2 regions of the Marinobacter sp. BSs20148 genome follow, and region 1 is predicted to be linked to the other one. Evidence: riboswitches for the same ligand, from Rfam matches in the RefSeq annotation. Region 1 holds a riboswitch; the other holds the start of a gene.

Region 1 (15,542 bases):
GGTAGTCCAGTGATAGCACCTTGCCGCCGATGGTGTTTTCTAGCGATAACAGGCGCGTTATGGCGAAATGAAAGTCACCGGGCTTTATCGCTGCGCGGGCCTTGTCGAGGTCGATGCTGCCGTCGGGCTCATTCTCGATGGGCTGAGGTTGCACGCTTCCAAGCACGGCAGCGCCACCGCCTTCGTAGCGGTAGTTGTGCGCTGACTGGCCGCACAGGTATTCGTCGCCGCGACCGCAGTGGCTCATAATCGCCAGCAGGTTGGCCTGGGTGCCGCTGGCCGTAAACAGGGCAGATTCGAAGCCGAGCCGCTTGGCTGCGCTGGCTTGCAGGTTGTTCACTGTTGGGTCTTCACCGTAAACATCGTCACCAACTTCCGCGTAGGCCATGGCCTCGCGCATTTCCCGGGTAGGGCGGGTAACAGTGTCACTGCGAAAATCAATCATGGTGACGCTCTTTTGCATTATCGCTAACGAGTGAAATACGTTGTGGCATTCTACAGTGAAAGGCAGGAGGCGATTCAACCTTCGTGGCGGCTGAAGTCTATGGGGTCCAGTCGATAAAAACCGCGCAGTGCTTCGTAAACGTCCGGTTGTTCGGCTTTCAGATGTTTTGGCTGCTGAAAAAAAGCCTCTGTAAGCACCGCAAAAAATTCGGCAGGCTCGGTGGCGCCGTAAGGGTCTAGCCAGCTTTTCTGATGATGCCGCAAGCTGGATCGCAGGTTCTCATACGCTTTGGTCATCGTTTTTTGCCACACTTGGGCTTGCTCGCCGCTTAGTGGCGGCGCACCGTCTGCAGTGCCGTCCAGGTAGTCCAGTTGGTGGGCGAACTCATGAAGAATAACGTTGTGCGGGCCATCTGAATTCATCGCGCCTTCTTCGCATTCAGACCACGCCAACACGATTTGCCCCCGGTTAGACGTTTCGCCCGCTCGAACTTGATCTTGAACACTAACCACGATGCCATCACTCTGTGCTGTTTGAACGCGATACGCATTCGGGTACACCAGAATGCTGCGAACATCGTCATAAGAAGCGTAGGGGCGGGCCAGAATAAGCAGGCAGGCGTGGCCGGCAATGGTAATTTTTACCCGCTCGTCCACATGAAAGTCGGCGCAGCCGTAGAAGGCCTTTTCGGAAAGAAAAAGCTGAACGTATTTTTCCAGCTGTTTTTTCAAGGGCGGGGGGAGTTTTTGATAGAGTGGCATATGGGCCCGCAGCAACTTGCGCCAGGCTTTCGGAAAAGGCTGTTGCAGTTCACGTTGTCGCCGCCAGTTGCGGTAGAAAAACAGGTAAAATATCGCGAAAGCGATAAGCGCCAGAGCAAACACGGCGAATACAAATGGCGAAGACAATGTGGCTGTGTCCTGTCTGGAGAGCGGTTTTGCCATCTTATCCTATTCATCTATGAGGTGTTGTTATGTCGAATAAACGAGTAGTGGTCATCACCGGTGCGAACCGCGGAATAGGCCTGGAGCTAGCCCGGCTCTTTGCTGCAAAGGGTTGTGAGGTGATTGGCGTGTGTCGTGAAACGTCGACCGAGCTTACGGAAGTAGCTGCCAAGGTTGTTGTTGGTGTGGATGTTACAACCGACGCCGGTGTGGAAAGGCTGATGGCCGGCTTGCAGGGCGTTCAAATCGACGTACTGATTAACAACGCGGGTCTGTTGCAGGATGAAGTACTGGGCAGCATCGATTTTGACTCCCTGCGTACCCAGATGGAGGTCAATGCCTACGCACCGTTGCGAATCGCCGAAGCCCTGTTCCCGCAAATTTCTTCCGGTGGCAAGATCGCGAATATCACCAGCCGCATGGGGTCGATTGCTGATAACGACTCTGGCGGTCGCTACGGCTACCGTGCCTCCAAAGCCGCATTGAACGCGCTTGCGAAATCTCTGGCGATAGACTTGAAACCCCACGGTATCGCCGTCGCCCAGCTTCACCCGGGCTATGTGAAAACTCGCATGGTGAATTTTGGCGGGCTGATTACGCCAGAAGACTCTGCGAAAGGGTTGGTTGCGCTGATTGAAGGGCTCAATCTGGAGAATTCCGGAACCTTCTGGCACAGCAACGGCGAGCAGTTGCCCTGGTAGAAGGAAGACGGTGATAGAGGGTGGGGTGAAAGGAACAGCGTGTTAGCGAGAAGGGCATAGTGGAGAGAAGGGCGTGGTAGAGTATTGCGCCTGAATATTGCGGCGAATCCTTTGCCGGTGTGTTGACGACTTTTGAGGTTTTTATGGCCCGTTTTGAACTGCTGGGTACCGCCACCATTCCGGGCAAAGGCACGGAGCTGCGTCTGCTCCAGCGCAATGATGAGTTTTCGATCAAAATTGCCGGCAAGTCCGGCGAACTGATGAACAGCCGCCTTCACGGCTCCGAAGATGCCTTGGCAACGCTCGCTTGCGAGCGGATTGCCGATCACCCCGCACCACGCGTACTAATTGGCGGTTTGGGCATGGGCTTTACGCTGGCAGCGGCCCTGGGCACGCTGGGTGGTAAGGCTGAAGTAACCGTGGCTGAGTTGGTGCCGGACGTCGTTGAATGGAATCGCGGGCCACTGGGCCTTGCGGCGGGTTATCCCTTAAAGGATCCCAGAACAAAAGTGCACGTCGGCGACGTGGTGCAGCTGATCAAAGACTCCCCGGGCCACTATGACGCCATTTTGCTGGATATCGACAACGGTCCCGAAGGAATGACCCGTAAGGAAAATGATTGGTTGTACACCGCCGCCGGTATTGCCGCCGCTCAGGCCGCGCTAACGTCCGAAGGCATTCTGGCTTACTGGTCGGCAGGGCAAGACCCCACTTTTACCGAACGGATCAAGCGTGCCGGGCTGTCTGTTGAGCCGGTGACGGTGCGTGCCCATCGCCCCGGAAAGGGTGCTAAGCATGTCATCTGGCTGGCGTGGTAGTGGCTTTGGTTATGAGCGCTCTTTGTAAGAATTCTTTGTGTGTATTCCCTATCAGTATTGCGGCTTAAATTAAGGAACCCCGATTAATGTCTTGGATGGTCATGGTTACTCAGATTCTTCTTCCGGTGCTGCTGCTATTTTGGTTTGCACGGTTTCCGGCAGCTGGCTTTCTGGCCTTTGGGCTTCAGGCTATTTCAGTTGGCGCTGTTATTCTGGGGATAGGGCTCGCGGCTTTATGGACTATGCCGCCTTTCTGGATACCGTATGTTTACGCCGTTGTGTTCCTGTTGATTACAGCTTGGCATCTTGTGCGAGGCCGCCTCCTGGGCAACGGATTTTGGCAAGCGTCAGCCGGGCCAACGACGCTGGTGCTTATAGTAGCCGGGTTCGGCTCGATCGGCGGTTATATGGGTTATCTGGCGTGGCTGGGCCGTGAACTCCCGCCGGTAGACACCGTGAATATTGCACCGCCTTTCGGCGCGGGCGACTATCTGGTGGCGCAAGGGGGCTCAGGCAGGCTGGTCAATATTCACCTGCATACACTGGACAAATCGGTAGAGCGATTCCGGCCCTGGCGGGGCCAGAGCCGCGCGCTCGACATTGTACGGATTACGCCATTTGGCCGTCATGTAGAAGGCTGGCAACCCGCTGACCCAGCTCGTTATGTCACCTTCGGAACAGCGGTGTTAGCACCTTGTAAGGGGGAAGTCACCAGAATTGTGGATGGTATTCAGGACATGCAGGTTCCTGAAATAGACCCTGAGAATATAGTAGGCAATTACGTCGCTGTTGATTGCGGTGATTTCTTTGTGGTGTTAGCGCATTTGCGCCAGGGCAGCGTTCAGGTTCGGGCCGGAAACAGTCTGGAAATTGGCGACAAGCTTGGGGAGATGGGTAATTCCGGCAATAGTTCAGAGCCGCATTTGCACGTGCATGCCCAAAGAAGCTTGCCCGAAGAGGCTCCGCTAAGTGGACAGCCTCTGGCTTTGACGATCAACGGAGACTTTTACATTCGAAACGACAGGATTAAGGTCTCGGGCCCCGGCGCCGCACAAGATTAATCCTCACGCACAACGAAAACCGACACGTTACTGTGTCTGACGATGTTTGCACCATTCGAGTGGAGAATGTGCAAGCGATCGCCGGTGCCAGGCGAGTGTGACGCCATGATGACCAGGTCTGCACCGGTTTCTTTGATGGATTCCAGCAATCGGTCATCCAGTTCCACGGCGGTATCTGCCGTCGAGATCACTTTGCTGTCGGTAGCGACGCCGTGTAATTTTCCCTGCTCTTGGGCAAAAGTGTTGAGCTTTTTGGCCAGTTCTTCCGGATTGTGTGCAGCGGCGGACGGATTCGTGTTGGTGACCGCGATGTAGCAGAGTTTGGCGTTATAGTGCTTGGCGATGTCGATTGCCGTGTTGAGCGCCTTTGACATTTGCGCCGTACGTGACAGGTCGACGGGCACGAGAATTTTGCGATACATAGTGTTTCTCCCTATCCACATTCAAACGTGGAGCCATTTCCTTCCACAATTAAAAGCGTGGCAGTAATTCCCGGATATTGCCACGTATGAAGGCTCAAAAGTTTGGACATGGCGTCTTTCTGTCTTCCATGCCAGACTTCAAGAGTACACAAAAAGTGAGGTGTTTCTATGGATCTCCAGAGACCTTTTGGGGGTGGGCGCTAATGACTCACCTGAAGCAGACAGTTTGGGTGATGATTGTGGCAATTCTCGGAGTTGGCAACGTTATGGCGACAGAAGAAGCCGAATACACCGTTGTACTCAAGGATCAGAGCTTTGAGGTGCGCGATTACGAGCCACACATCCTGGCCGAGACCATCGTAGACGGAAAGTTTTCTAACGCCGGTGACAAGGCCTTCGGCCGCTTATTCAAATACATCTCCGGTGACAATGCGTCCCAGCAGACAATTGAAATGACCTCACCGGTCGCGCAGGAAGCTGAAAGCGAAAAGATTGATATGACGTCGCCGGTCGGTCAGAAGCGGGAAAACGACAGCTGGGTCGTAAGCTTTATGATGCCCGCGTCTTATACAATGGAGACGCTGCCGCAGCCCAAAGACCCCAAAATAACGTTACGTCAGGTTCCCAGGCAGCGCATGGCTGTGGTGCGCTATTCAGGCACCTGGAGTGAAAAGGGTTACCAGAACCACAAGAATAAGCTAGACGCGTGGATCAATGAAAACGGCTTTCGCGCGATTGGCGAGCCGGTTTGGGCGCGCTACAATCCGCCCTTTATGCCCTGGTTTTTGCGCCGGAATGAAGTGTTGGTTCCTATCGTAATTCCGGTGGACATTGAGTGATGCTCTGCCAGCCTGCATCCAAAAGCCTTAGTAGCACGTAACGCTTTGAACAATTCTGTTCTGTTAGAGCAAAAGCCATGAGTCCATCCGACGAGTCCCGGGTTATTGAGATGGCCTGGGAAGACCGAACGCCTTTCGAAGCCATTCAGCAACTGTACGGCATGTCAGAACCCGAGGTTATCCGGTTTATGCGCAAGTCACTGAAGCCAGGTAGCTTCAGACTGTGGCGGGCGCGGGTGTCGGGCCGCTCAACAAAACACCTGAAGTTGAGAAGCCCGGACATAAGCCGGGGTTATTGCCCAACTCAGTACAAACAGCGCTAAACCCCTGGCATTACCCCTCCAGTTCTTTGACCCGCTGCGCCAGCACAGAGAAATTAAAGAGCTTGCCCTTTGGCAGTAGCAGCAACAATAACGACACCGCAATCGGTACAAAGGTTGCCAGCAGGAAAGATTCCAGCAAATAGGTGAGCGGCGCCCCCGGTGCGGGAAACAGCATCAACCCGGTAGCTAGGCCGGCAAACGTGCTAATCGCGGCGTTGTAGCTTTGGTAACGGGCGTTGTAGAAGCCGAAAAATACCGGGAAAGCGGCGGCGCAGCACAACAGGTCGGCCAGCAGAAACAGGTAAAGCACGCTGTAGCCTTGGGCCGCCACGAACAACACTGGTATCGACAACAACACAATCAGCCAACGCGATAGCGACAGCAGACTATGGTTGCCCAACTTGGGCAGCAGTCTGCGCAGGTCTATGACCATGATGCTGGTCAGCCCGCTGATGGTGGAGTCTGCGCTGCTCATAATCAGTGCCAGCCCGAAGGGTAGCAGGCCAATCGCAAACCACACGGGCACATCCGCCAGTAGCACGCTAAACAGCGCCACCGAGCCGTCCCCCGGCAAGCCCAAACCGACAAACGCCAGCCCGAATAAGCCCATGATGAAAATGATGGGGAAGCTCAGCAGACCGCTGATAATAAAACCGTTGCGGATAACCTTGTTATCGCGGGCGGCGAAAATGCGCTGCCAGGCGCCCTGATAAAATAATCCGGTCAGCACCACCGCCAGGAAAAAAGTCAGGCCGGATTTTAGGCCGTTGATGTCCAGCGGGTCCAGCAGATGCGGAGCTTTTTCCTGCAAGCCTTGCAGCGCCGGAGCCAAACCCCCGGTGGCCTGCCAGCCAAAACCAATCAATAGCGCCAGGAATGGCAAAATCACCAGCATTTGTACCCGGTCGGTAAAAATAGTGACCCGTAGGCCGCCGTACAGGGTGTACAGCAGGGTGGCGCCCATGACGATGCTGGCGGTTAGCCAAAGAGGAACTGGCGCCAACAAAGACACCATTTTGGCAATGGCCGTCAGGCCCGCTGTCAGGCTGATAAAGAGATAGAAAACCATGATCACCAGCACGAATCCGTACATAACACGGCCATAGCGGCCGAGCACAAATTCGGTGAGGGTGTGGCCTTCGGGCATCAGTGTGCGAATGCGTTTACCCAAGGGAATCATGATCAGCCGCGGCGCCAGGGCACCCAGCGCATAACCGGTAACGGCACCAATACCACCCCAGGTGGCGGCTTGCGCCGGGCCAAAAAGAATCCAGGTGCCCATGGTGGTCGCCAGCAGTGTCAGCAGGGTAGCGGAGCTGCTCTGGCTGTTGCGGGCCACCAGAAAATCGTCCAATTTGTCTTGCTTGTGGCGGGCGTAAATCAGGCCGGGTATGGCAAAAAGTGCAGCAAATAAAACAAGCCACACAAGGGCGGTAGAGGTGCTTAGCATTGGTAAAACTTCCTTGCCGTGGCAGACGGGAGTGTCATCGCCAAAGGTGGCGAACGACTGGGACAACCGGGACAAACCGCAGGGAAAGAAAGGAGCGCACAGGCAAGCGTAAAGCAGGCTTTATCCTTCCCTTCGCCGGCATTACCCGGATCAGGTTCGAAGGGTTACCGCACAAAGTGCGGAGTCTCAGCCATCGCAATGGCGCCCCCAGGAATGTCAGTAGAGTAGGAAGTCTGCTCGTACTTGTCAATTGCAGCTAGTTTGTGGCGGTTTGGCCTGCATATTCGCGCATTCGTTATGCTATGGTTTGGGCTCGACACGGGGTGTCCTGCTTTGCAGGGCTGAGAGCACACCCGTTGAACCTGATCCAGTTCACACTGGCGAAGGGATGTCAGAAGGTGCGCTGGTACCAAATCTGTCCATTCATACCTTCGCCTCAGCCATGAGGTGTCTATGCATAAATCCATCCGTCTTGATCAACAACTGGTTTTGATAACCGGTGCTGCCCGCGGTTTGGGGGAACATCTGGTGCGTGCGTTTTTGCGCGAAGGCGCCAGTGTGGTCATCAACTATCGCAACAGCGCCGAAGCGGCGCACAAACTGGCCGCCGAAGAACCGGTGCGTGCGCTTGCGGTGAAGGCTGATGTGACCGACCGCGCCGCTGTACAGGCGATGTTTGCCCAGGCGCGGCAGCATTTCGGGTTTCCGGTGACCACGGTCATCAATAATGCCTTACCGGATTTCTCATTCAACGGCGATGCTCGCCCGAACGCGGAGCAGCTGACCTGGGAGAATCTGAACCAGCAGTTTGCCGGCGTGGTGGGCGGTGCGCTGAACACCACTCAGGCGGCACTGGCTGGTATGCGTGAAGTGGGTTTTGGTCGCATTGTGAATGTGGGAACCAACCTGTTCCAGAACCCGGTGGTGCCGTACCACGATTACACTGCGGGTAAAGCGGCTTTGCTGTCACTTACCCGTACCTTGTCTCAGGATCTGGGCCCAGACAACATCACCGTCAATATGGTGTCGGGTGGCCTGCTGCGCACCACGGACGCATCGGCTGCTACGCCCGAGGCGGTGTTTGATTTCATCGCAGCCAGCACACCGTTGCGGCGGGTGACTACGCCGGCAGAGTTTGCCGATGCCACTTTATTTTTTGCGTCACCCTGGTCGCGCTCGGTCACCGGGCAGAACCTGGTGGTAGACGGTGGGTTGGTGAAAAACTGATGACGGCTCCAGATGCACATCAACGGATGATGCACATAAATCTTTTTTTGATGGGCTGCGGCCATCATCGGGCAGCCTGGCGCCACCCGCAGTCGGCGGTGGAGCAGTTGGGAGACATTCGCTATTACGAGCGCTTGGCGCAAACCGCCGAACGCGGGAAACTAGACGCCGTATTTTTCGCCGACAGCAATTCGGCGGGCAATGTGTCAGATGGCAGCTGGTTTTACCTGGAACCGCTAACGGCCATGGCAGTCATGAGTCGGGCGACAGAAAAGATCGGGTTTATCAGCACCGTATCCAGCACGTTTTACACACCGTTTCATGCTGCGCGTCTTGTCGCGTCGCTGGATCATATCTCTGGCGGCCGCATTGGTTGGAATGTAGTTACTTCGATGTTTGATGTAGAAGCCCGCAACCACGGTTATGAAGCTATGCCCGGCCACGCCGAGCGTTACCGCCGCGCCGACGAGTTTGTGCAGGCGGTATTGGGATTGTGGGACTCCTGGGCCGATGACGCTTTGCGGTTTGATCGCCAGGGCCATTACGCCGATCCCGCCAAGGTGCGTCCGATAAACCACCAGGGTGAGTTTTTTCGGGTAGACGGACCGTTGAACGTACCGCGCCCGGTACAGGGGCATCCGGTGCTGTTTCAGGCCGGCGCGTCAGAGCCTGGGCGGGAGCTGGCGGCCAGATGCGCCGAGGCGATTTATGCAGTTGCCTATGATTTACCAGCGGCGCAAAACTATTACCGCGATATCAAACAGCGGGTAAAAGCCGCTGGCCGCGAGGTTTACGTGCCGATTCTGCCTGGCTTGGTCACTTATGTGGCACCCACCGAGGCGGAAGCAAAAGCCAAGCAGCGTGAGCTTGATGAGTTGTTACCTGTCGATGCGTCTTTGCGTCAGCTGGCCATGTTTATCGGCCAGGACTGTTCGAGCTGGGATTTGGACGCACCCGTGCCAACACTTCCGCCATTGGAGGAGTTTAGCGGGCCACAGGGTCGTTACAGCACCATTTTACGCATTATCGAAACGGAACAGCCGACTCTGCGCCAGCTGTTGGGCCGGCTGGCGGCGGGGGGTGGCCACTGCACTATGGTTGGCACGCCACGGCAGATTGCGGACAAGATGGAGCACTGGTTCCGCAACGAGGGCGCCGACGGGTTTAACTTGATGCCGCCATCGCTGCCCGGTGGCATCGAAGACTTTATCGAGCAGGTGGTGCCGGTGCTGCAAGGTCGCGGGCTGTTTCGTACTGAATATCAGGGCAGCACTTTGCGCGAACATTTAGGGTTGGCCAGGCCTGATCATCGCTGAAACGCTATTTTTACTGCCCAATATCAAATCACGGTACAAACACTTGCAACAGTCTCCGCTTGTGCAAGTCGGTACCCACACAAACAGGAACACAATATGACAGAACAAACCTTGGACAAACCATTGGTGATCGCAGGGCGGCAGTTCACATCGCGCCTTATGGTAGGCACTGGCCGCTACAAAGACTACGATGAAACCGCGCGGGCACTTTACGAAAGCGGTGCCGAGGTCGTAACGTTTGCCGTGCGCCGCACCAGCATTGGTCAGAACCCCGACGAACCCAACCTGCTGGATTTTCTGCCACCAAACCGCTACACGCTGCTGCCTAATACCGCCGGCTGTTACGATGCCCGTTCTGCGGTGCGTACCTGTAAGCTGGCCCGCGAGCTGCTGGATGGCCACAATCTGGTCAAGCTGGAAGTGCTGGGCGATGACGCCACTCTTTATCCGAATGTGGTGGAAACTCTAAAAGCGGCCGAAGTGCTAATTCGTGATGGCTTTGACGTGATGGTGTACACCAGCGACGACCCCATTGTTGCGCTGGAGCTGGAGAAGATCGGCTGCTGCGCGATAATGCCCCTGGGCTCGTTGATTGGCTCTGGCCTTGGTATTCAAAACCCCCACAACATTCGTCTGATTGTCGAGCGCGCGAGCGTGCCCGTGTTGGTGGATGCCGGTATTGGTGCCGCTCACGAGGCTGCTATGGCGATGGAACTGGGGTGTGATGCAGTATTGTTGAACTCGGCCATTGCTCATTCGCCAAACCCTATTGCCATGGCCCGTGCCATGCGACTGGCGGTGCAAGCCGGGCGTGAAGCATTTCTTGCCGGACGCATGCCCCGCCGCCAACTGGCAGATCCGTCATCACCGCTGGTCGGGCGCATCGCCGGCGCCTAACACCTCGATTTTAAGATGCAGCGTTGACTGTTGCCAGGCTTTGTTTTGTTCGCAGAGTCTGGTTTTTAATGTCTGCTGGGTTAATTCTGATTTTCCATATTGACTGCTTTACCTCCGCGACCCGGCGCACGAGCGCCGCCTTCGGCCTCCATTTGTACGCTTATGCGCGGTGCAGCCACGTCCAGATACAGGTCTTCCATACGTCGTTTTAGCAATAGATTGAAGGCTCGTGACACATCCCACTGGTACTCTGGTTTGGTGCGCATACGCATGCGCAAAACCGGACAACCGTCTTCAAACGCGTGAATACCCTGCATTTCAAGGGGCGACCAGATCAGCCAGCGCATGGCGGGATCCGCACGCAGTTCTTCTGCGGTGTCAGTCATCAGTTTGATGGCGTCATCAATAGGCAGGTCCGGCGGTACCCGGATCTTTATCAGCGCAATGCCAAACTGCCGTGACATATTGTGAATCGAGCTGATTTTGCTGAAGGTAATGTGGTGTACCACCGCTTCCAGGTCCCGCAGCCTCACGGTGCGTAGATTGAAGCCTTCTACCGTGCCCATAAAACCGTTGATTTCTACGAAGTCGCCCACCGACATTGAATCTTCCACCACAATAAACAGCCCGGTGATTAAATCCTGTACCAGCGTCTGGGCACCAAAACCGACCGCCAGACCGATAATACCGGCACCGGCCAGCAGCGGCGTAACGTCTACCCCGACAATGGAAAGGCTGACGAGAAAGGCCACCACAACAATGATGATCAAAATGGTGGTGCGGAGAATGGGAACGATGGTTTGGGCGCGCGCTGCCCTAAGGCGTTTTTTGCGGTCGCCACGGCGTACAGCACGCTCCAGAAGCTCATCGGCAAAGGTCCAGGTTAAGCTGGCGACCAGCCCCGTAACCGTCAGCGCAAACAGGCTGTCTGCCAGGCCAGCACTGAGGGATGGCTTGTCGGCCAGCCCTAGCAGGGACAGATCCCATACTTGCAGTGCTATTTCAAAGAATGCCAGCCATAACGCAATTTGTAATAGGCGATAGCCGAATTTCACCAGGCGCCGGCTGAAGGTGCTCAGGGACTTGTGGCGGGAGCTGCTTTTCTGAATGCCGACAACGCCCTGCGCTGCCAAGGTGACAATCAATACCAGTGAAACAATAAGCGCCTTGCCCAGGGCCGCATCGCCTGAACCGCCTTTGGCAAAAACAGCCACCATAGAGGCGCCAATCGCCAGCAACAACGGAATATGCCAGAGCCGTGCCAGCAGGCCGACGAGTTCCCGCCATACGCCTTGATTCTTGCGCTGGTTATAAGGCTGGTTGCGTATCAGATGGGTGATCGGGCGGCGGTTGCGGATAATCACGAAGATTGCCAGCAGGGCACCAAACATGCTGAACACCAGTGCCAGAGTAGAGGCCAGATCGGCGCCGAGCTGCGACACCAGCTCTGCCGATCCGAGAGCGTCTTCCAAAGCGAACATGGCACCGATAATGAACAGTGGAAACAGCGTACGCTTATGTAAAATAGCAACAGCGGCGGTTCGGTGGCCGCTGGAAAAAACCGAAATCATGACATCGAATAATGATGTCAAAAGGCGGCCGCACAGGCTGATATAAGCCAGCACAAGAACGGTGCTTTGCGCGGTGTCTGAAATGGCCAGCATGCGCAGACCCAGCAGCAGGAACAGGCCAACCAGTGTCAGAATCCAGGGGATTATCCGGCGTGCAAAATGCGCCATCAGCATCCACGGCTTAGCGCGCCGGGGCATTTCCAGCGGCCAGTCGCGGCGAATAAACAGCACTCGGGCCAGGCGCGACAGGCTGTACAAAAGCGCCGCCCCCAGTGCCAGCCCGATGGCGGTTTCTGCCACCACCTTGAATGAGGCAGCGGCTATAAGTCCCTTGCTGGCGCTCAGCGCGTTATCAAAATTGACTTTCCAGCGCCCCAGTGACTCACCAGCAGCACCGCCAGAGCGTGTAAGATCATCAAAAAATTCCGCCAGCGCCCCCAGCAGGCCCTGCTGAGTGGGCGAGTTTCGCTGATCTTCAATGGCTTGCGCCTGCAGGCCCTGTTGCAGAGTTCGCAGCTGTTTGATCAGGTCTTCGCGGCTGCTGTCGTCTTGCAGGGCCTGAATGGTAATTTCAAGTGACTGGCTCAATTCTTCTGCAGAAGCCGTTTTTTTCTGTTCTTCCTGGCTCGATCCGGGCAGCCCCGGAATTGCTGGCAGCGACAACCCCTGGGCCTGGGTTGCGGTGGCCGCAAGGCACAGCAGCGCAACACCTATAACAAGCGCAAAAAATGGTGCCGTGAACAAACGGGAACCCATGGGTTGGCCTTTTATGTGCGGTAGTATCATCAGCGTACCGCGCGTTGTAGATCTTCCAGGAAATCCTGTATTCGTTCGGCATTCGTGCCCAAATCGCTTTTACCCAGGCGTGAGGCGGAGCGCATGTCTACACGCACGCCGTCGCTGGTGTCGGTCAGGCGAATCACCACATCGTCTTTAAAACCGAACCAGCGGGTAGAGGCTGTCGCTTCAAGAGTGATGGCTGTTGCTTCAAGGGTTGTTGGGCTAGCCTCGGCCAGTTGCCAGTCGCGGGCAGCAATCAGATCCCGTACCGCTGTTTGCACTCGCGCCATGGGTACCGCCAGTGTGACGGGCTGCAACATGGGGTAAGAAGCCCGTTGTTGGCGCGCGGTCTCAATGCCGGGATAATCCACAGCGTTGGGCGCAGCTTCACGGGCGTTGGCCAGGGCCACGAACGCCGGAGGATTGTCCATGTCAGTGGTAATGTCGTGAATAGGCGGTACCGTTTGTGCCCGCTGCTGCATTTGTACCGGCATCGCAATCATCGTAACTGCCACCACGGCGACCACTGCTCCGGTCAAAGCCGCACCCCAGCGCTTGCACAGACCGGCAACCAAGAGGCTCACTATGCCCAGTATGGCGGCTACCGCAGCCAGCTGCGCGCCCATTCGCAGCCAGCTAAAGGCATCGCCCAGGGCAATCCATTCCATGCGAAATGCTGTCCCGGACGTCGTCATTAGCGCACCGGCGGCAATTAGTGCGGTGACTGCCAGCCAGGCGCACAGTACAGGCCACTTGCCACCGCGACGATGGGGTTGTGAAAGCGATGACATAGCAATTACTCCTGGTTGTGTTGAGCTACGTTTAATAAGAGCAGCATTGGGTTGGTTCTGCTTACAAGCATAGTGTGCAATGAGGTGAAGTCTCAAGGCGACATAGACGTAACCGCTGGCACGCAGCAGTTTTTTTTGCGTCGCGCCGAGCGACCCTCCTATAATCGCGGGTCTGCCGCCTGCTACGCTTCTCTCCGGCGGCCAGCTTCACGTCAAACAATAAGGAAAAAGAACATGCTGAAACGTTGCACGTTAATTGCCGCCGCCGCAGGCGCGCTTTTGTTTGGGTCTATTGCCCATGCTCAATACAAAGACGAGTACACCGTATCTACCGTGTTGCCATCGGCCTTTCCCTGGGGTCAGGCGGCCGACAAATGGGTAGAGCTGGTGAACGAGCGCTCGGAAGGGCGTATCAACATGAAAATTTACAGCAACTCCCAGCTGGTGTCTGGTGACCAGACTAAAGAATTTTCTGCCATGCGCTCCGGACTGATTGATATGGCGGTGGGCTCTACCATCAACTGGTCACCCCAGGTGCCGGAACTGAATCTGTTCTCGCTGCCGTTTCTGATGCCGGATTACTCCGCCATTGATGCGATTACCCAGGGCGAGGTCGGCGAGGCCGTTTTTGCCGCCATCCAGAAACGTGGTGTAACGCCCTTGGCCTGGGGCGAAAACGGTTTTCGTGAACTGTCTAACTCCAAGCGCGCGATCAGCGAGCCGGCAGACGTTGAGGGCTTGAAAATCCGCGTGGTAGGTTCGCCATTGTTTCAGGATACCTTTAATGCTCTGGGCGCCAACCCCACTCAGATGAGCTGGGCCGATGCCAAGCCGGCGCTGACCACTGGTGCCGTGGACGGCCAGGAAAACCCGCTGTCGGTGTTTGATGTGGCACGTATTGATCAGGTAGGGCAGGAGCACCTGACCCTGTGGCACTACATGGCAGACCCGCTGGTATTTGCTGTTAACAATCGGATTTGGGCGACATTCAGCGCCGACGATCAGGACTTGTTAAAGCAGGCTGCAATAGACGCCGGCCAATGGGAAATTGAAAAGTCTCGCAGTGAGCTGGACTCCACCTTGGCCGCTATCAAAGAGCGTGGCGTAACCGTCACCGAACTGACGCCGACCCAGCGCGATGCGTTCATCAACGCTACCCAGTCGGTCTATCAGGACTGGTCACCGCGGATTGGTGAAGACCTGGTCAAGAAGGCCCAGCAAGCCGTCGCTGACCGCCAGCAATAAGCGTTCTGGCCCGAGTTTTGCGCCGAGAACATTACTCTGGCGTAAAGCCGGGCTGACCAACCCGGAGTTTTCATGTCTACCCGCCCCCCTAAGTGCTGGCCCGAAGCCTGGCTCGCGTCTGTTGCCTTGATTGCGATCTGTTTGATCAGCCTGGGTAACGTAATTGTGCGCTATACCACCAATGCGTCTTTTGCCTTTACTGAAGAGTTCTCGGTGTTTTTTCTCGTTCTGGTGACTTTTGCGGGCGCTGCGGTAGCGGCGCGCAACAACCAGCACATCCGTATTGAGCTGATCGAACATCACTTGCCGGCGCCTTTAAGAACAGCCGTGTACATAGTGCAATGGGCAATGGGCGTGACAGTGTTTGCCATTACCGCTTGGTACGGCAGTGTGTTTGCTTGGCAGGAGTACCAGTGGGAATCGCTGTCACCCGGGCTGGGTTTGCCCAACTGGATTTACGTGATTTGGCTGCCGCTCATGGCGTTGGCCATTATTGTACGCATGACTCAGAGTTTGATAGATCGACTGCGCGGTAAAGCCGATCCGGAGATTATTCATGAGTCCTGATCTGTTAATGATCGCCAGTTTTATGGTGGCGCTGCTGCTGGGTGTACCCGTGGCCATGGCCTTGGGGCTGGGCGGCGCAGTAGGTATTGTGGCCGGGCTGTCGCCAGACATGCTGGCCACCTTTGGCACCAACACCTACAACAGC
Region 2 (15,542 bases), 2.0 Mb from region 1:
AGCGAGACACCCGCATTCGTGTTAATGTGCGCGGCGAGCGTAGGCGTTGGATTGAGCTGGCGCAAACCAACGCCCGCCAGACGTTGCTGACGCACATGGCCAGCAAGGAAACCGTGTACCGCCGCTTATTGGCGCTAAAAGACCTGTTGGACCTGGCTGAAACGCCAGCGCGCATGGAGTGTTTTGATGTCAGCCACAGCCATGGCGAAAATACCGTGGCTTCTTGTGTGGTGTTTGATGAAAACGGTCCATTGAAAAGCGATTACCGGCTCTACAATATTGAAGGTATCACCGGCGGTGATGACTACGCAGCCATGCGCCAAGTTCTGACCCGTCGCTACAAGCGATTGGTAGCCGGAGAAGGCAAACGGCCCTCATTGGTATTTATTGATGGTGGTATGGGCCAGCTTAATATTGCCCGTGAAGTCTTTGAATCGTTAGAACTTACGGACATTCCGCTTATTGGCGTTGCAAAAGGTGCTGCCCGGCGGGTGGGAATGGAGCAGCTGATCGATGCGGTTACCGGACGGGTGTTTCGGGTACCAGCAGATTCACCTGGGCTGCACCTGATTCAGCATATCCGTGATGAATCACACCGCTTTGCGATTACCGGTCATCGCGCTCGCCGTGATAAAAAGCGCCGTCAATCCACCCTTGAGGGTATCGAAGGGGTAGGTCCAAAGCGCCGGCGCGATTTGATACGTTACTTTGGCGGCATACAAGAGCTGCTTAAAGCCGGCATTGACGAAATGATCAAGATTCCTGGCATCAGCAAGACTCTGGCTGAAACCATTTACGCAGCATTGCACGACGAATAGGCAACGAATGAACATACCGAATATTCTCACTCTTTCCCGCATCGTGATGATTCCGGTGTTTGTGTTTATCTTTTACATGCCGGTGCAATGGAGCTACCTGGTCAGCGCGACTATTTTCACACTGGCTGCGGTGACTGATTGGCTGGACGGCTATCTGGCGCGCAAGCTGAATCAGAGCACGCCTTTCGGGGCGTTTCTGGACCCAGTCGCTGACAAACTTATGGTGGCTGTGGCTCTGGCGGTGCTGATTGAAGAGCATGCGGCGTTGATTCTGACGTTGCCGGCAACCGTCATTATTGGTCGCGAGATTGTGATTTCCGCACTGCGTGAGTGGATGGCAGAAATTGGCAGCCGCGCCAGCGTAGCGGTGTCTTATATTGGTAAAATTAAGACTGTTGCCCAAATGGCGGCTATTATCGGGCTGCTGGCTTTTCCACCTGGTGTGGTTCAGGCCGACATCGCTATCGCTTTACTGTATCTCGCTGCCGGGTTGACCTTGTGGTCTATGGGATTATATTTGCAGGCAGCCTGGCCGGACCTGTTTCCGCGAAAGTAAGCGTTTAAGATCACTGGTCTTCCGCTTTTGAGTCGGCCGATAGCCCCTCGCAGGCGCTCGCCCAGAGCGCAAGCTGACTCATCAGGCGTTGGCCGGCGACATCAAATGCAATAATGATGTCGTCCAAACGATTACTGGCGGCGCTTGTTTTAATATCGAAAATTTGTGAACACGCCGTTCTGCGACTTCGATTTACCATGATTTCGCTGTATAGCTGAATGACTACATCGCTGTGATTAGCGCCGGGTTGGCTTTGAAAAGCCAGCAACTCGGTGACCATGGTCAGATCGGCTTCGGCCGGGCTGGCGTCCGTAATTACCCGCTTAAAACCCTGACTTTTGCGCAATGCCGCCGTCATCGTATCGCGCATCACAACGGGCGCTGTGTCGCGCCAACGCACGCCACCGTATATGCGGAATTCTGTAGCCTCGGGTTTTGCCAGAATACGAGTGCTGTTGATGGGCTCTGATGCCACCGGTGTATCTACACGAAGACTGTACGGCTGCTGGTCACCAGCGCGGCTCATGGTTAAAGGCGCGGGCGCGAAATCCATTACCCGTGGTGTTTCAGGAACCGGAAAAATGGTGCAACCGGTCATCACCAGTGCGCAGAGGGTACCCGGTACAAAATTCTTCGAGTAGCGAATCATTGTGGCAATTCCTTGATAGTGTCTACGCCCCAGAGTGTCCCTGCCGGGTTTTCATCCAGCCGGCGGGTAAAACGGTTCAGGTTATTAAGTGTGTTATGCAATTGCCGCAGAACCGGTGCCAGCTCGCCCATGCCCTGCAGCCCTGCATCGAGTGCGCCGGCGTTGTCGGAGGTGAGGGTATCCAGCCGCTGCATGACGGCGTCAAAATTACCCAGGGCACGGTCCATCGAGCGCAGCGCCGAGCGGCCCTCGTTACGCAACAGCGCATCGGCGGTGCCGGACACGTCGGCTATTTGGGCGGCGGCCTGGCTGGCATTTGCGCTGGCCTGATTCAGATTTGCAAACAGCTCGTCCAGAGCGGCACTCTTGCGCACCAGCGTTTCACTGGCCTCACGGGTATTGCTCAAAATGGCAGACACCTGTTCGATATTGTCATTAGAAAATAACTGGTTGGCGTTACTAAGCAGTTGGTCGGCTTTGTCCATCAGTATCTGACTGTTGTCCAGCAGGCCGCTGAGCCCGGAGCGCTGGGCGTGAATAATCGGGGGGTTCTCACGGCTACCTATTAATAACGGGCTGTTCTGGCTGCCGCCGCTGAACTCGATGCTCATACTGCCGGTGATGTTCGCCAGTACCAGGCTGGCCCGGGTGTTTTCATGCATCGGAATGGTCTCATCGACGCGCACCAGCACTCGAACTTCCCCAGGATTTTCTAGCACCAAACGCAAAGAGACGACGTCGCCGACATTGACGCCGTTGTAAAGAACCGGATTGCCTTCAGAAAGGCCACCGACTGTGTAATCAAACGCTACCTCATACCAGGCCCATTCCCGCTCATTACTGGTTTTGCCAAGCCACAAAGCGAACACTAGAGCGGCGGCCGCCGTAATAATCGTAAACATCCCAATCAGGAAGTGATGGGCTCTGGGTTCCATTATGATGACTCCTGCTGGGAATGGGGTGCTTGCGATGCTTGGTTAGTTTGAACTGCGTAGCTGGCGGCCCGGCCCCGTGGCCCAAGGAAATACTCCTGAATCCACGGGTCGGGATTTTCGACAACTTTCTGCAAACGATCGGCTACCAGAACTTTTTTCTGCGACAGTACCGCCACCCGGTCACAACTGTTGTAGAGCGTATCCAGATCATGGGTCACCAGAAACACGGTTAAACCCAGTGCATCACGCAGGGTAACAATCAGTTGATCAAAGGCGCCTGCGCCGATTGGGTCTAGCCCGGCGGTGGGCTCGTCCAGAAACAGGACTTCCGGATCCAGAGCCAGCGCTCTTGCCAGTGCTGCGCGCTTGATCATGCCGCCGGATAACTCCGACGGATACTGGGTAGCCGCTTTTACCGATAAACCGGTCAGTGCCAGTTTCATGCGTGCAAGATGTTCGGCTTCGTGTCGCGGCAGTTTGCGATGCTCGATCAGCGGCAGGGCAATGTTTTCCTGAAGATTAAGCGAGGTAAACAGCGCGCCTTTCTGAAACAGTACGCCAAAGCGCTGTTCAGTAAGCGAGCGTTGACGAGCAGGTAGTGCGAGCAAATCTTTGCCAAATACCCGAATGTCGCCGCCTGACGGCTTGACTAAACCAACGATGCTGCGCAGCAAAACCGACTTGCCGGTACCAGATCCGCCGACCACTCCCAGAATTTCACCGCGAAACAGGTCCAAATCAAGTTGTTGGTGAACAACGTGACTGCCAAAGCGGTTTTCCAAGTTTCGCACCTGAATAATCGACGTTTGGGATCGGTTTTCTCCATCCGTTTTTTGTGTCATTTACCAGCCCATCTCCATAAAAAACAGCGCCGCGATGGAGTCGAACAGAATAACCATAAAAATCGACTGCACTACGCTGGATGTGGTGTGTACGCCTACTGACTGGGCGCTGCCGCTGACTTTGAAACCCTCAAGGCAAGCCACGGCTGCAATTAGAAAAGCGAATATGGGTGCCTTCGACAAACCCACCAAAAAGTGCTTCAACGCGACATCCTGAGACACAATCGATATGAATTGTGTCGGAGTGATGTCCAGCGTCATCGCACACACCAGGGCGCCACCCACCATGCCAGATATCATCCCTACAAATGTCAGCAACGGCAGGCTGACCATCATTGCAAGCACCCTCGGCAACACCAGCATTTCGATGGGGCTGAGGCCCAGCGTGCGCAGCGCGTCCAATTCCTCATTTACTTTCATAGCGCCGATCTGGGCGGTGAAAGAACTGGCTGTGCGGCCAGCCAACAGGATAGCCGCCAATAAAACGCCAAACTCCCGCAGGAATGAAAAAGCCACCAAGTTAACGGTGTAAATGGTGGCGCCAAAATCTGCCAATACGGTGGCCCCGAGGAAAGCGATAACAGCACCTACCAGAAAGGTGAGCAGGGCTACAATGGGTACCGCATTCAGCCCGGTGTCTTGAACTGCAGCAACAAAAGCCGTCATGCGCCAGCGCCGTGGGTGCAGTGTTGTCCACGCCAGGGCCGCAATAATCTGGCCAATAAAGCCAACAAGGGTAACAACGAGCTGGTACAACTCAGTTACCCAGGCGCCGACATCGCGTACCAAACCAGACAGCGTAAAGCCGGGTGGGGCTGGCAGTGGCTGTTGATCGGCCATGGCGGTTGCGACTGCACTTAAAAGCGCGGCGGTTTCACGACTAACCGCTTGCGGGTTATCCGCTAGCCACTGCTCCAGGTTATGGGGCCCGACAAGTTCAGCCAGCAGTGCCGCACCGGCGGTGTCTATACGCCCCAACGTTTGCAGGTTAAGTGTTCGATAGCGGTCGGAGTCTTGGCCAGCTGCGGTAACGGATGAGTAGAGGGCGTGGTAGTAGGGCAGGGTCCAGTCGCCACAGGCGCTTATTTGGTCGCCGTCAATCAGCAGCTCGCCAGAGGCGCTCTGACCAGGTTGTGAGTAATCCGACATGTCAGCACGGGTCACGTTGTTACCAAACTCCCAGGATAATAACTAATGGATAGCAGCTTAAAGACTCCACACATTATCCGCCAGTACCTGGCGGTCACCAGCATCGTGGCTGGCCAATATCATCGCCACACCGTCGCGTTTTTGTTCCAGCAACAGGCCGTGCAAAATATGACGAGCGTCTGAATCGAGCCCTGTCAGGGGTTCGTCCAATAGTAACAGGGGCTGGCCGCGAAGCAGTGCTCGCAGCAAGGCCACCCGCTGACGCTGACCGCCGGACAGTTGCGCCGGGCGGCGCTTGCCCATGCCGGCCAGGCCCACGCGCTCCAGAGCAGCAGCAATTTTTATCTTTTGTGCGCCCGACAGCTTTAATCCCGGATGAAGGCCAAGACCAATGTTATCTGCAACGTTCAGGTGCTCAAACAGATTGTGCTCCTGAAACACGCTGGTGATCGGGCGCTCCCAAGGTGGCAATGGCGTCAATTCCTGCTGACGCCAGCGAATAGAGCCGCCACTTGCTTGCAGAAACCCGGCGAGCAGATTGAGCAGGGTGGATTTGCCAGAACCACTGACGCCATGAATAGCAAGGCATTCGCCGGGTGCCAGCGTAAAATCAAACTGCCACTTCGGCCCATGTTGGTCGGGTGAAGTCGGGTAGTGAAAACCTAAACCGGAAACATCAAGCATGGTGAATGTCCATAACGGATACGTTCTGCGGTCGGGCGAATGGGCGTAAGCGGGCGGCGCGGGTAAGAACATGAGCCAGGCTGAATATCATCAACAACAGTAGAATAAGCCAAAGCCCGGTGGCCGCTGCTGCAACCAGGTGATAGCTGCCGAGCTGCTGGTACAGCAGCACCGGAAGTGTGGGTGCACCAGGTGAACCAAACAGTGCAATCACCCCAAAATCTCCCAGAGAAAGGCCAACTCCGTAGGCCAGCGCCAACGCTAACGGCCGCTTGAGCCGCGGCCAGTGCAACCAGCGCCAGCGATACCAACCCAGAATACCCAGTTGGTCAGCCAGCTGTCGGCTTGGCTGGTCCAGGCTTGCCAGCGGCCCACGAACCAGCTGAAGAATGAAGGGCAGCGCCATCATGGCGTTAATCAGCGCTACCAGAAGCATTCCTTGGCCGGCTGCGCCCAGGCTAGGGCGAAACAGCAGAAACAGACCGGTTCCCAATACCAGCGGTGGCACTATCAACGGCAAGTAGCCGGCGCTGTGAGTGACCATTTTTGCCTTGGGGAATTGCCCGGCTGCAACAATGGCCAGAGTGGCGATGACCGCTAACAGGCCAGCGGGCAGGGCAATCGCCAGGCTTTTCACGGTGGCACGGAACAGCGGTGTTTGTGGGTCAAGCATGGGCAGCGTGGCCAGCCCTGGATAGCCGCGGGTGACAATGGCCAGCAGTGGCAGCAGAAGGAAAATGGCGAAGGCCAGTACCAGTGCGCCATCGCAAAATCGTGCTAGTCCGCGATTATCGCGCCGCGGCGGCGGTTGGCTGAAGCGTCGTTCCGATAACACTCTGGTGGGCTCACCCAGGCGCATAACCAGCCACCACAGGCCCCCACAAATACTCAGCTGCACCAGCGCAAGCAAGGCAGCGCGGCCAAAATCGAATTCAAAGCGCAGGGCCTGGTAAATAGCCACTTCCAATGTGGTTGCATTTGGTCCGCCGCCCAGAGTCATTACGATGGCAAAACTGGTAAAACACAGGGTAAACACCAGCGCCAGCAATCCGGGCAACACCGGTTTCATGGCCGGCCAGTCCAGAACCCGCCACACTACAAAACCGCGCAGCCCCATCTGGCTAGCCAGGCGCTTTTGGCTCTGCGGCGTGGCCTCCAGCGCTTGCAGTAGAATGCGTGCAATCAGCGGGGCGTTAAAAAATACATGGGCCAGTACAATGCCGTTCAAACCGTACAGATTCCACTGCAGCGCCGGTATAAAGTCACTCACAACCCCGGTCAACCAACCCTGGCGGCCGTAAACGTTGACCAGACCAGAAACCACAACAATGGAAGGCATTACCAGGCTGAGCTCCATCAGCCGGAGTAGAAGGCCGCGGCCGGGAAACTGCGGTTGCCGCGCCAGCGCCCGGGCAACGGGAATGGCAAGCAGCGTGCTGATAAGCACAGACAGCAGCGCCTGCCAAATGGTAAAAACAACCACGTTGCGCAGATAACGGCTGTGCCAGAGCTCTTCCGGGTTCAGCGCCGGTGCCTGCCACAGTAGGGCGACCACGCCTGTGGCCGTCAGTGTGATAATAGTTAGAACAATCAGCAGACCAGGTGCCAACTGCAAGCCGGGGTGGCTCAGCGGCGCGCGATGGGCGTTACAAAAGCTCAGCGGATTTTGCATTAGCCAGTCCGCTAGCGCGTCATGGCTTCCAGCCACTCATCGACCCATTCGCGCCGGTGCTGTGCCACTTCGGCCGGATCAAAAAACAGGGTGCGGGACGGTTGTATCAGGCGGTTAAAAACATCGGGCAGTTCGGCGCCCAAATCAATGGCCGGGTACATGACGTTCTTCAGCGGAATATGGCGCTGAAAGTCGGCGCTTAGCATGAAATCCAAAAATTCTCTTGCCAGCGCTTGATGTGGCGAACTGGCAACCACCGCCGCCACTTCCACTTGCAGGTAGTGACCTTCACTGAATTCTGCTGCCTGGTAGCGTTCGGTCTTTTCGATGGCCATGTGGTAGGCCGGTGAGGTGCTGTAAGACAGAATCATTGGCGCTTCACCGTTCATAAACAATGAAAAATAGCCGTCACTCCAGCTTTTTGTGGTGGTTAGGATTTTTTTCTGCAGCTGCTCCCACTTGGCCCCGGCATCGTCGCCGTAAACGTGGCGCATCCAAAGCAAAAGGCCTAGGCCGGGGGTGCTGGTGCGCGGGTCTTGAATGATGATCTTCAGATCGTCTGGTGCTGCAATCAGCTCAGCCAGGCTTTTTGGCGGGTTGGCCAACTGCTCGGTGTCGTAAACAAACGCGAAGTGGCCCCAGTCGTAGGGTACGAACACTGGGTCTTGCCAGAGGATGGGTAAATCGAGAGCGTCCAGATTTACATTGTGCGGCGCCAATAGCCCAGTGGAGCGAGCCAGTTCCATGGTGCCGGTGTCCAGGCCCAACACCAGGTCGGCTGAGCTGCTGGCGCCTTCTAACCTCAGTCGCTGCAAAATGTCTCCGCCGCTGTCGAGCACCACATAATTAAGTTGGCAGTCACAGCGCTGTTCAAACGCCGTTTTTACCGCCGGCCCTGGCCCCCATTCCGCTGCGAACGAGGGGTGAGTGTATACCGTCAAGTTGGGGTTTTCGGTCGCGCTGGATAAATTGGTAAAAATGAGAATAAAGAGCCCTAAAACGGTCCGAGTTTTAGCAAGGAGTAGGGCAGTGTGACTATTTTGAGCAATGCGTTGTAGCAGCGAATACGCCATGGTGGTTAAACCTCAAAACTCGGTTTTAGGGCACCACACGCGGTTTTCGGCCGATTAAAGCTCAATTCCTTCGCCAGCATTATCTGGGGCAGGTTCCGCGGGTATGGTCTCAGCCTGTTGGAGGCACCCCGTTGAGAAAGACGAGTATAACAGGCTAAGTCTCATAAGGACGATACCGGAATCCAAAAACTATACCAACATGCAATGGCATGTTAATACTTTACAGCTGCATCGGAGACCGTCTCAAATTCGGTGGCACACTAACTTTTAGCGACAATGCTTAAAAACTTCCACTGTGCAAACGCCTACAACTGATGCTGCGTGCTATTGCGAATTTAATGGGATGCAGCTGTACTTGAGTGATTGTTCAATATAGAGTTGAGCGATTACTCAAAATATTTACTGGCGCCCTATGTTTGCCTCAAAAATCTGGAATTAACCATGGCTCGTGCGACGATTCACAACCGCCAAGACTCTCTAGAACGGGCTCTTCAGCTGTTCTGGCAAAAGGGCTTTCATGCCACCTCGTTGAAGGACCTGGAGAAAGCGCTCGACATGCGGCCGGGTAGTATCTATGCCACCTTTGGCAGCAAGGATGGGCTGTTTCAGGAGTCTCTGGAACGCTATGCTCGCTTGGGGCTGGCCGAGTTCGAACGCACCTTACACGCTTACCCATCACCATTAGCGGGGCTTGCCGCTTATTTGCGCGGGCTAGGTGGCCTTCGCGATCGGGAATTACCAAGTCGAGCCTGCATGCTGGTCAAAAGCCTGTTGGAGCTGGGCGAGCGAGAGCAGGCAGCCTGGCGCAAAACCGAAGGTCTGTTAGCAGGTATGGAAGAACGCTTTATTGACCGTTTCGATATGGCCCAGCAGATCGGGGAACTGGACGCCCGGCTCGACCCCGTTCGCCTTGGACGGCGCTTGCAGGCAGAAGTAATGGGGTTACGCGCTTTTGCCCATCGTGACGTTGACAGTGCGGCCGTTCATGCTCTTGCTGAGGATATGGCACTGTCCCTGGAAGCACTGCGTAATGACGGTGTTACAGATAAACGCTAATATTTGGAGCGAAAGATAACCTTCAGAATACCAGTGGCTTTGTTATTAATAATATATACAAGATGTTGCAATAAAATTATGAAGCGACCAATGCCAGGTTGGATGAGATGTTGCTGGCGTTGTCCACTGGTGTCGCCACGGGCGTCAGCTGAGATCAAGCGTGCTTATGACTTGGCAGTGGAGTCTCTATCACTCGATCTGCAGGAAATAGACTTAGGGTTTTCGGTGTCAAACGGCGCATTGGAATTCTAGGAAGGCAGCGATGCTCTTACAATTGAAGAGCGCACGGTTTTTAAAGAGGCGTTCTCGGTAGCAGATGTCGAATATCAGGCCAACCAAGTGGCTTCCACGATGATGCGGGCGCTGGAGCTGAATCGAGGGCCTGCCGGCGTGAGTAACGGTGTCGGTAGATTCGACGTATCCAATGGGAGTTTTGGGGATATTGTTAATCTTCGTTTCTACTTGCAATTGTATGAGCCAGGAGGAATCTACGACAGGAAACCGATAAATCCCACTGATTACAACAGCCAATTCTCCTTTGGCGGGCGGGCTTTAATGGATCAGATCAGCGTTAACTCAGCCGTTGGATATTCCAGGCCTGCGGATTTTGGACTGATCACGCTGTAACAGGAGACAAAGCTCAAGCACTGCTTGGGCCTTCGGTACTTACTGAGTGGTCTGATCGCAGATGTGCCCCAAGGTCACGGCTGGAACGTTCGCACCTCCGACATCGACAGTGTCAGTGTCAGTGTCAGAGCATGTGCTGAATGGGCAGTTCAAACTGTTGAAGATGCCAGTTTATCTTGGGTTTTCAAATCAAAATCCGAGGCATCATGCCGCTCGTGCAGTTGCTCTGAAGGCTCACCCCAAGTCCGGTTCACTTTGCGGCCGCGTTTGACAGCGGGGCGCTCAAAGATCTCTTGTGCCCAGCGGCGCAGGTTCTTGTAGCTTTCGACCTGCAGGAATTCACCCGCACCGTAGGCCTCTCCCAGCGCCAGGTTGCCATACCATGGCCAAGTGGCTATGTCGGCAATGGAATACTCGTTGCCGCCGAGAAAATGGTGCTCGGCTAGTTCCCGATCAAGCACGTCCAGTTGGCGTTTCACTTCCATCGTGAAGCGATTGATCGGGTATTCAAACTTCTCGGGAGCATAGGCGTAAAAGTGCCCGAATCCGCCGCCCAGATAAGGCGCTGAACCTTGTAGCCAGAACAGCCAGTTCAGTACTTCGGTGCGTGCAGCCGTGTCCTTTGGAAGAAAGTGTCCGAACGTCTCAGCCAGATAAAAAAGGATGGCACCGCTTTCAAAAACTCGACTGCCACTTCCCGTATCAAATAGAGCCGGGATTTTCGAGTTTGGATTTACGTCGACAAAGCCGGATGAAAACTGGCCGCCTTCGCCAATCTGAATCAGGTGAGCATCGTATTCGGCGCCGGTTTCACCGATGGCCAGCAGCTCTTCGGCCATAATGGTGACCTTCTGGCCGTTGGGTGTTCCCATCGAATAAATCTGCAACGGGTGCTTTCCACGCGGCAGCGTCGCCTCATGCGTAGCGCCGGCTATGGGGCGATTAACACTGGCCCATGTTCCGCCGCTTTCGGCGTCCCAAGTCCAAACCTGTGGTGGTTCATATTGATTTCTGTTCGACATGAGCCTGGCCTTCTTTCAAAAATAGATAATGCGGTCAATACAGCAGCGACAAGTCAAGGCGGGCAATGAGAACCGCCTCCGACTTGCTGTGCATGTTAGTCAGCTTTGTGCCACTCAAACTTCTGGAACGGCTTGTCTATCGGCGTGTCGGCAAGGTGATTTGTGTAGTTGCTCATTACCTTCTGTGCGGTGCCAAGAACGACCTCAAAAATCTGGCGCTTGGTGAAACCAGCTTCCAGAAATGCGTCCACGGCACTGTCATCCACGTTGCCGCGGCCGCGCACAACGGCGAGGGTGAAGTCGCGCAGTGTTTCCAGCCGGTCTGTCGGTAACGGTGTTTCGTTACGCAGAGCTTCAGTGATGGCGTCATCAACATTCATACTTTTGGCGATGCCGGTATGCGCGGGCACGCAGTAATGGCAAGCATGTTCGACGTTGATGGTCTGCCACACCACGGTAGTTTCTTCGTCGTCGAAACTGCTATCCAGAAAGAGCTGGTGAAGCCGCTGATAACCTTCAAGTAAGCCTGGTGCTTCTGCCATAACCGCGTGAAGGCCTGGAACCATACCGAAAGCTTTGATGGAGTTGTCGAGCAAATTCTGGCTTGCTTGTGGGGCGCTTTCTTTGTCGTGAAGAGTAAAGTTGGTCATGGAATGACTCCTTGCGGTAAAGGTAAACGTGATATGACTCACATCGAGTAAAACGTTGCCGTCAAATTTGAGTGATCGCTCAAAATAAGGCGTTAATTTTGCAAGTAGGTTTAACGGGAATAACTATAACTGAATTTGAGTGATCGTTCAAGTTTAATTTGAGCAATTGCTCAAGCTGCATGGTCGTAACACCATCGCAGTATTTATAAAGCAAAAAATCTTCAACCAAATTCTTAGCCTTGTAAGCTTGCTATCACCTTAGCTTTCGAGGCCCTTTCTCGTTCGGCGTAAAGAGATAGCTCATCGGTTACCTGAGCACCAAGAGCCTCTTCAAAGGAATTACGATTCGCGCTACCTGCATAAGCCTCACTTTGCGCGCCCCCAAGGTTTGACTGGAAAATACCCGCCGCGCTCACTGGCAAAAAGTCTTCATAGGTAATCGGCTGCACTTCAATCAGCCCTTGCGCAATCAAGGCCTCCGTATCTTCGTCGGTACAGTCCTTGGCGGTTTGCCCAGTGGCACTCAGATAATAGTGGAAGTAGGCCAACCCCTCACGACGCATCGCCTGATCGCTGTCGGGAAACGCCGCAAATACGCCATTCATAACCGCCTGGTGCGCATCGTTATCGAGTCCTGCCGCTTGCTTTCGGCCGTCATTGAGAAGCTGGTCATACAGTGCGCGCCCTTTTGGCGTGAGAGCCACCCCTCGCTGTTCAACTTCACCGAAGCGAGCGGTGTGGGTACCCTGCGCTTCACCGGCAAAACGGATCGACTCCTCCAGCGCTTTAAAGCTGGTTTGGCGAAGCAAAATAGGCCGTTCACGACGTGGTGGCCCTTCGATGACTGCTTTCGGATTCATACCCACATCAGGCATGCGGCGCTGAACTTCATCGATATCTAATGTGCGCGGTGTTAGGTGATTGATGTGCGGCCCACGGAAGCAGACGACGTCGGCAATCAAGCGGTGTTCGTCGCATAACGCGTGATAGGTATCTAAGTCGACAGTGGCATTTTGATGCCAGCGGAATGTTTCAAGGGCTTCTTTTACAAATTGATCCGTTTCCTCGTTGGATAGGCCACCCTGCGACTCATAGCACTCGATCAGTTCCCGTACTTTGGATGTAAAAATATCGCGCGTTGCTAAAATGGCTTGTGTACGCTGGCGAAGCACTTCATTTGCAATTAACTCCAAGCGCAGCAGAGAAGTAAAAATACGGAACGGATTTTTGGATAGCGCATCATCGTTGATGGGCCTAAAAGCGGTTGAATGAACCGGTACACCCGCTTCAGAAAGATCGTAATAACCGACAGGATACATCCCCATAACGGCAAACAAGCGTCGCAACATAGACAGCTCAGCCGCTGTGCCCACACGAATTGCTCCGTGGCGTTCGACGCTAAGGCGTGCAAGTTCACCCTGCGCTTCCAAACGGCGGTAAAGCTCAGGTTGTTGGTTAAGCGTTTCTTGATTTACGCATTCCACGAGCTCAAGCAGGGTGCCGTACTGAGGTACTTCTGCTTGATACATCGCCGACATAGCCTTTGAAAAACGGTCGCGAACGTCATCGGTTGAAACAAGTGTCTTTTGAATCATTTCGTGGCTCTTTATTGCCTATTGTTGAGATAGAGATATTACACCTGCGCTAGTTAAGCTAACAGCCTGCCTGCTTTGTCAGCTCGCGCTCAAGTGGGCCGAGTTTACCTTCGCAAAGAGGACTCGCAGAAGAAAACGCTACACAGGGCAAAACGAGAAGGGTAGTTCGAACCATCAAGGAAAATCGACTTTTTACAGCCCAATGCTGCTTTCCAGTCATAAAAAAGCCATCTCAGTTGAGATGGCTTAGACACTAACTAAATTTGTTCAAATTCAGCCAAGTACTTTTTTGCGTCGTGCAAAACCCAAACCAAGAAGTCCCAGTCCAAGTAGCGCGATGGTTGAAGGCTCAGGAACAGAAACAGTAGGCGTATCAGATGAGGTAATCAAGATGTTGTCCAAAACTGCATATCCACCCGATAGCAGATCAATTTGTAACGTGACATTACCATCGTTATCACCACTCGCATCGAACGAGAATAGACCCCGTGTCCAATCAAGCGTGTTTAGGGCTGAGGCAGTGCCGGTAAGGAAATACTGACCCAAGATAGACCCCGATCCAAGCCCATCTAGACCCTTGTCACTGTAAAGAGTGAACTTGAATTCAGGCGCGCTTCCATCTGAAAATGGAGCTCCAGAGCCTCCAGAGAGGCCCAAACTCGAAACGTCAATGCCAAGGTTGAAAAAGTCATTTGTACCAAGACTGAAACCGAAAGACATTCCGAGCAAATCATTGTTAACGCTGGACAACATTCCAATAGCGTAATTGCCACCAGTAACTGATGGGTCTTTATATCCGGTATTAAAAGCTTCTGTTCCAGTCAAAAACGCCGTTTCAACCGTATTAGCCTGTGCAAATGTTAGACCTTGCTGACCACCATATAGATCATTTACCTGTTGCTAGGAAAGGTCATCGTATCCAGAACCAAAGCCGTTAACGAATCCATTGGGATTTTCAAAGTCCTGATCGTAAAGGGTAACAATACCAGCGCTTGCCGTAGTGGCAACCATACCTAAAGACAATGACAACAACAGCAAATTCAATTTATTCATGTTAATTTAACCTCACACTCAAATTTTTATAATTAGAGTATAAAATTATAAGTTCTATACCCGATCTATTTCACGACGACCGACTGAGCTTAACAATTATGATTACATGCAAATAACAGACCAAATATAATAAGTACGGTAAAACAATGTCTTGCATGGAGTATAAGTTTGGAGTTTAAATAAGTTGTAAAAAAAATCGACAAATCGCGATGAAGTGTATTCGAAATACTGTACCCAGCGCATGCATTCTTAATGTCTTGCAGGCCAGCTCGACCAAGGTTTGGTTTTAGCAATTTATAGCAAAGACTCATAAGCAAGAGAAAAATTCAACTAACAAGGACTTGCCTTCTTTCAAGCCATCTTACGTGCTGGAATTTTTTTGGTCGCGGTAGGCTTGCAGGGTGTAAAGAAATTCGACATCGATGAGTGGCAACTTCACACGCAAGACCAATGCCTATGAAACTGAGTACAAAGAACCAGAACGATCTACTGGAAGATGCCATTTAGGATCGCCTGGTTTAAAACGAGTACCAGATCAATCTCAGGGCTGAATCCATGCGAAAACGACAAGCAAAGTTGACGGGTACCACAACTTAGGAGTAACAAAGAAATCTCCGCGTCGCTCAGCTCCGATGGGTGGCAGCCTTCAGGTGGAATGGGTGGCAACCTTGAGCGGTTTACGCAATCAGGCTAAATGAGTCTTGTAAGTCGCGATTATGTTCGCATGACCACCGACTAAACCTGGGTGGAATAAAAAATTAAAGAGCATTTTGGCTTTTCCAACAATGCTAGAAGAATGATTCAGGTAGCGATGCCCATTTCAAAAGCATTGAGGGTGTGCGCAACTAAGGCGTAGTAGCCAATCACCCCAACCGCCTCAACCAGTGTCTGATGTCCCAGCACTTTTTTCGCTTCGACGAACAAAGCCTCATTGATGCGATTAGTTTGAAGGAGTTCAGTCGCAAGGCCACTCAGCAGAGTCATGCGATGATTATCAAAGCTAGGCGCCTTATGGTTCCGGATTAATTCAATGTTGGCGTCTGAAACACCAGACTGAAGCGCAATAGGCTCATGTATCTTTTGTTCGCCATCACAATGATGGTGCGCGGCGACACATAGGATCAAAAGCTCGGATTCTTGCAAAGACAAAAGTGTCCCATA

What was found. Region 1 has a riboswitch for thiamine pyrophosphate ahead of MRBBS_RS17830 (sodium:solute symporter family protein). Riboswitches for the same ligand answer to the same signal wherever they lie in the genome.
Positions count from the first base shown of each region.
Region 2: another riboswitch for thiamine pyrophosphate. It lies ahead of thiB (thiamine ABC transporter substrate binding subunit); the one in region 1 lies ahead of MRBBS_RS17830 (sodium:solute symporter family protein).

Region 1 is NC_018268.1:3,895,277-3,910,818, reverse strand. Features, by position in the region: gene ltaE (low-specificity L-threonine aldolase) at 1-445, opposite strand, end outside; gene MRBBS_RS17865 (zinc-dependent peptidase) at 520-1,353, opposite strand; gene MRBBS_RS17860 (SDR family oxidoreductase) at 1,419-2,090, shown strand; gene MRBBS_RS17855 (hypothetical protein) at 2,234-2,908, shown strand; gene MRBBS_RS17850 (M23 family metallopeptidase) at 2,995-3,969, shown strand; gene MRBBS_RS17845 (universal stress protein) at 3,966-4,391, opposite strand; gene MRBBS_RS17840 (SOUL family heme-binding protein) at 4,595-5,230, shown strand; gene MRBBS_RS17835 (TIGR03643 family protein) at 5,308-5,553, shown strand; gene MRBBS_RS17830 (sodium:solute symporter family protein) at 5,564-7,003, opposite strand; TPP riboswitch at 7,114-7,222, opposite strand; TPP riboswitch at 7,313-7,409, shown strand; gene MRBBS_RS17825 (3-oxoacyl-ACP reductase) at 7,457-8,230, shown strand; gene MRBBS_RS17820 (LLM class flavin-dependent oxidoreductase) at 8,230-9,546, shown strand; gene MRBBS_RS17815 (thiazole synthase) at 9,643-10,443, shown strand; gene MRBBS_RS17810 (mechanosensitive ion channel family protein) at 10,524-12,800, opposite strand; gene MRBBS_RS17805 (DUF1499 domain-containing protein) at 12,800-13,585, opposite strand; gene MRBBS_RS17800 (DctP family TRAP transporter solute-binding subunit) at 13,820-14,830, shown strand; gene MRBBS_RS17795 (TRAP transporter small permease) at 14,903-15,397, shown strand; gene MRBBS_RS17790 (TRAP transporter large permease) at 15,387-15,542, shown strand, end outside.
Region 2 is NC_018268.1:1,923,223-1,938,764, forward strand. Features, by position in the region: gene uvrC (excinuclease ABC subunit UvrC) at 1-818, shown strand, start outside; gene pgsA (CDP-diacylglycerol--glycerol-3-phosphate 3-phosphatidyltransferase) at 826-1,374, shown strand; gene MRBBS_RS08715 (ABC-type transport auxiliary lipoprotein family protein) at 1,385-2,023, opposite strand; gene MRBBS_RS08720 (MlaD family protein) at 2,020-2,958, opposite strand; gene MRBBS_RS08725 (ABC transporter ATP-binding protein) at 2,958-3,800, opposite strand; gene MRBBS_RS08730 (MlaE family ABC transporter permease) at 3,801-4,949, opposite strand; gene MRBBS_RS08735 (ATP-binding cassette domain-containing protein) at 5,007-5,633, opposite strand; gene thiP (thiamine/thiamine pyrophosphate ABC transporter permease) at 5,626-7,305, opposite strand; gene thiB (thiamine ABC transporter substrate binding subunit) at 7,317-8,378, opposite strand; TPP riboswitch at 8,427-8,519, opposite strand; gene MRBBS_RS08750 (TetR/AcrR family transcriptional regulator) at 8,820-9,434, shown strand; gene yghU (glutathione-dependent disulfide-bond oxidoreductase) at 10,211-11,083, opposite strand; gene MRBBS_RS08765 (carboxymuconolactone decarboxylase family protein) at 11,179-11,733, opposite strand; gene MRBBS_RS08770 (VOC family protein) at 11,967-13,328, opposite strand; gene MRBBS_RS08775 (PEP-CTERM sorting domain-containing protein) at 13,602-14,153, opposite strand; gene MRBBS_RS19650 (hypothetical protein) at 14,229-14,381, opposite strand; gene MRBBS_RS08780 (carboxymuconolactone decarboxylase family protein) at 15,183-15,542, opposite strand, start outside.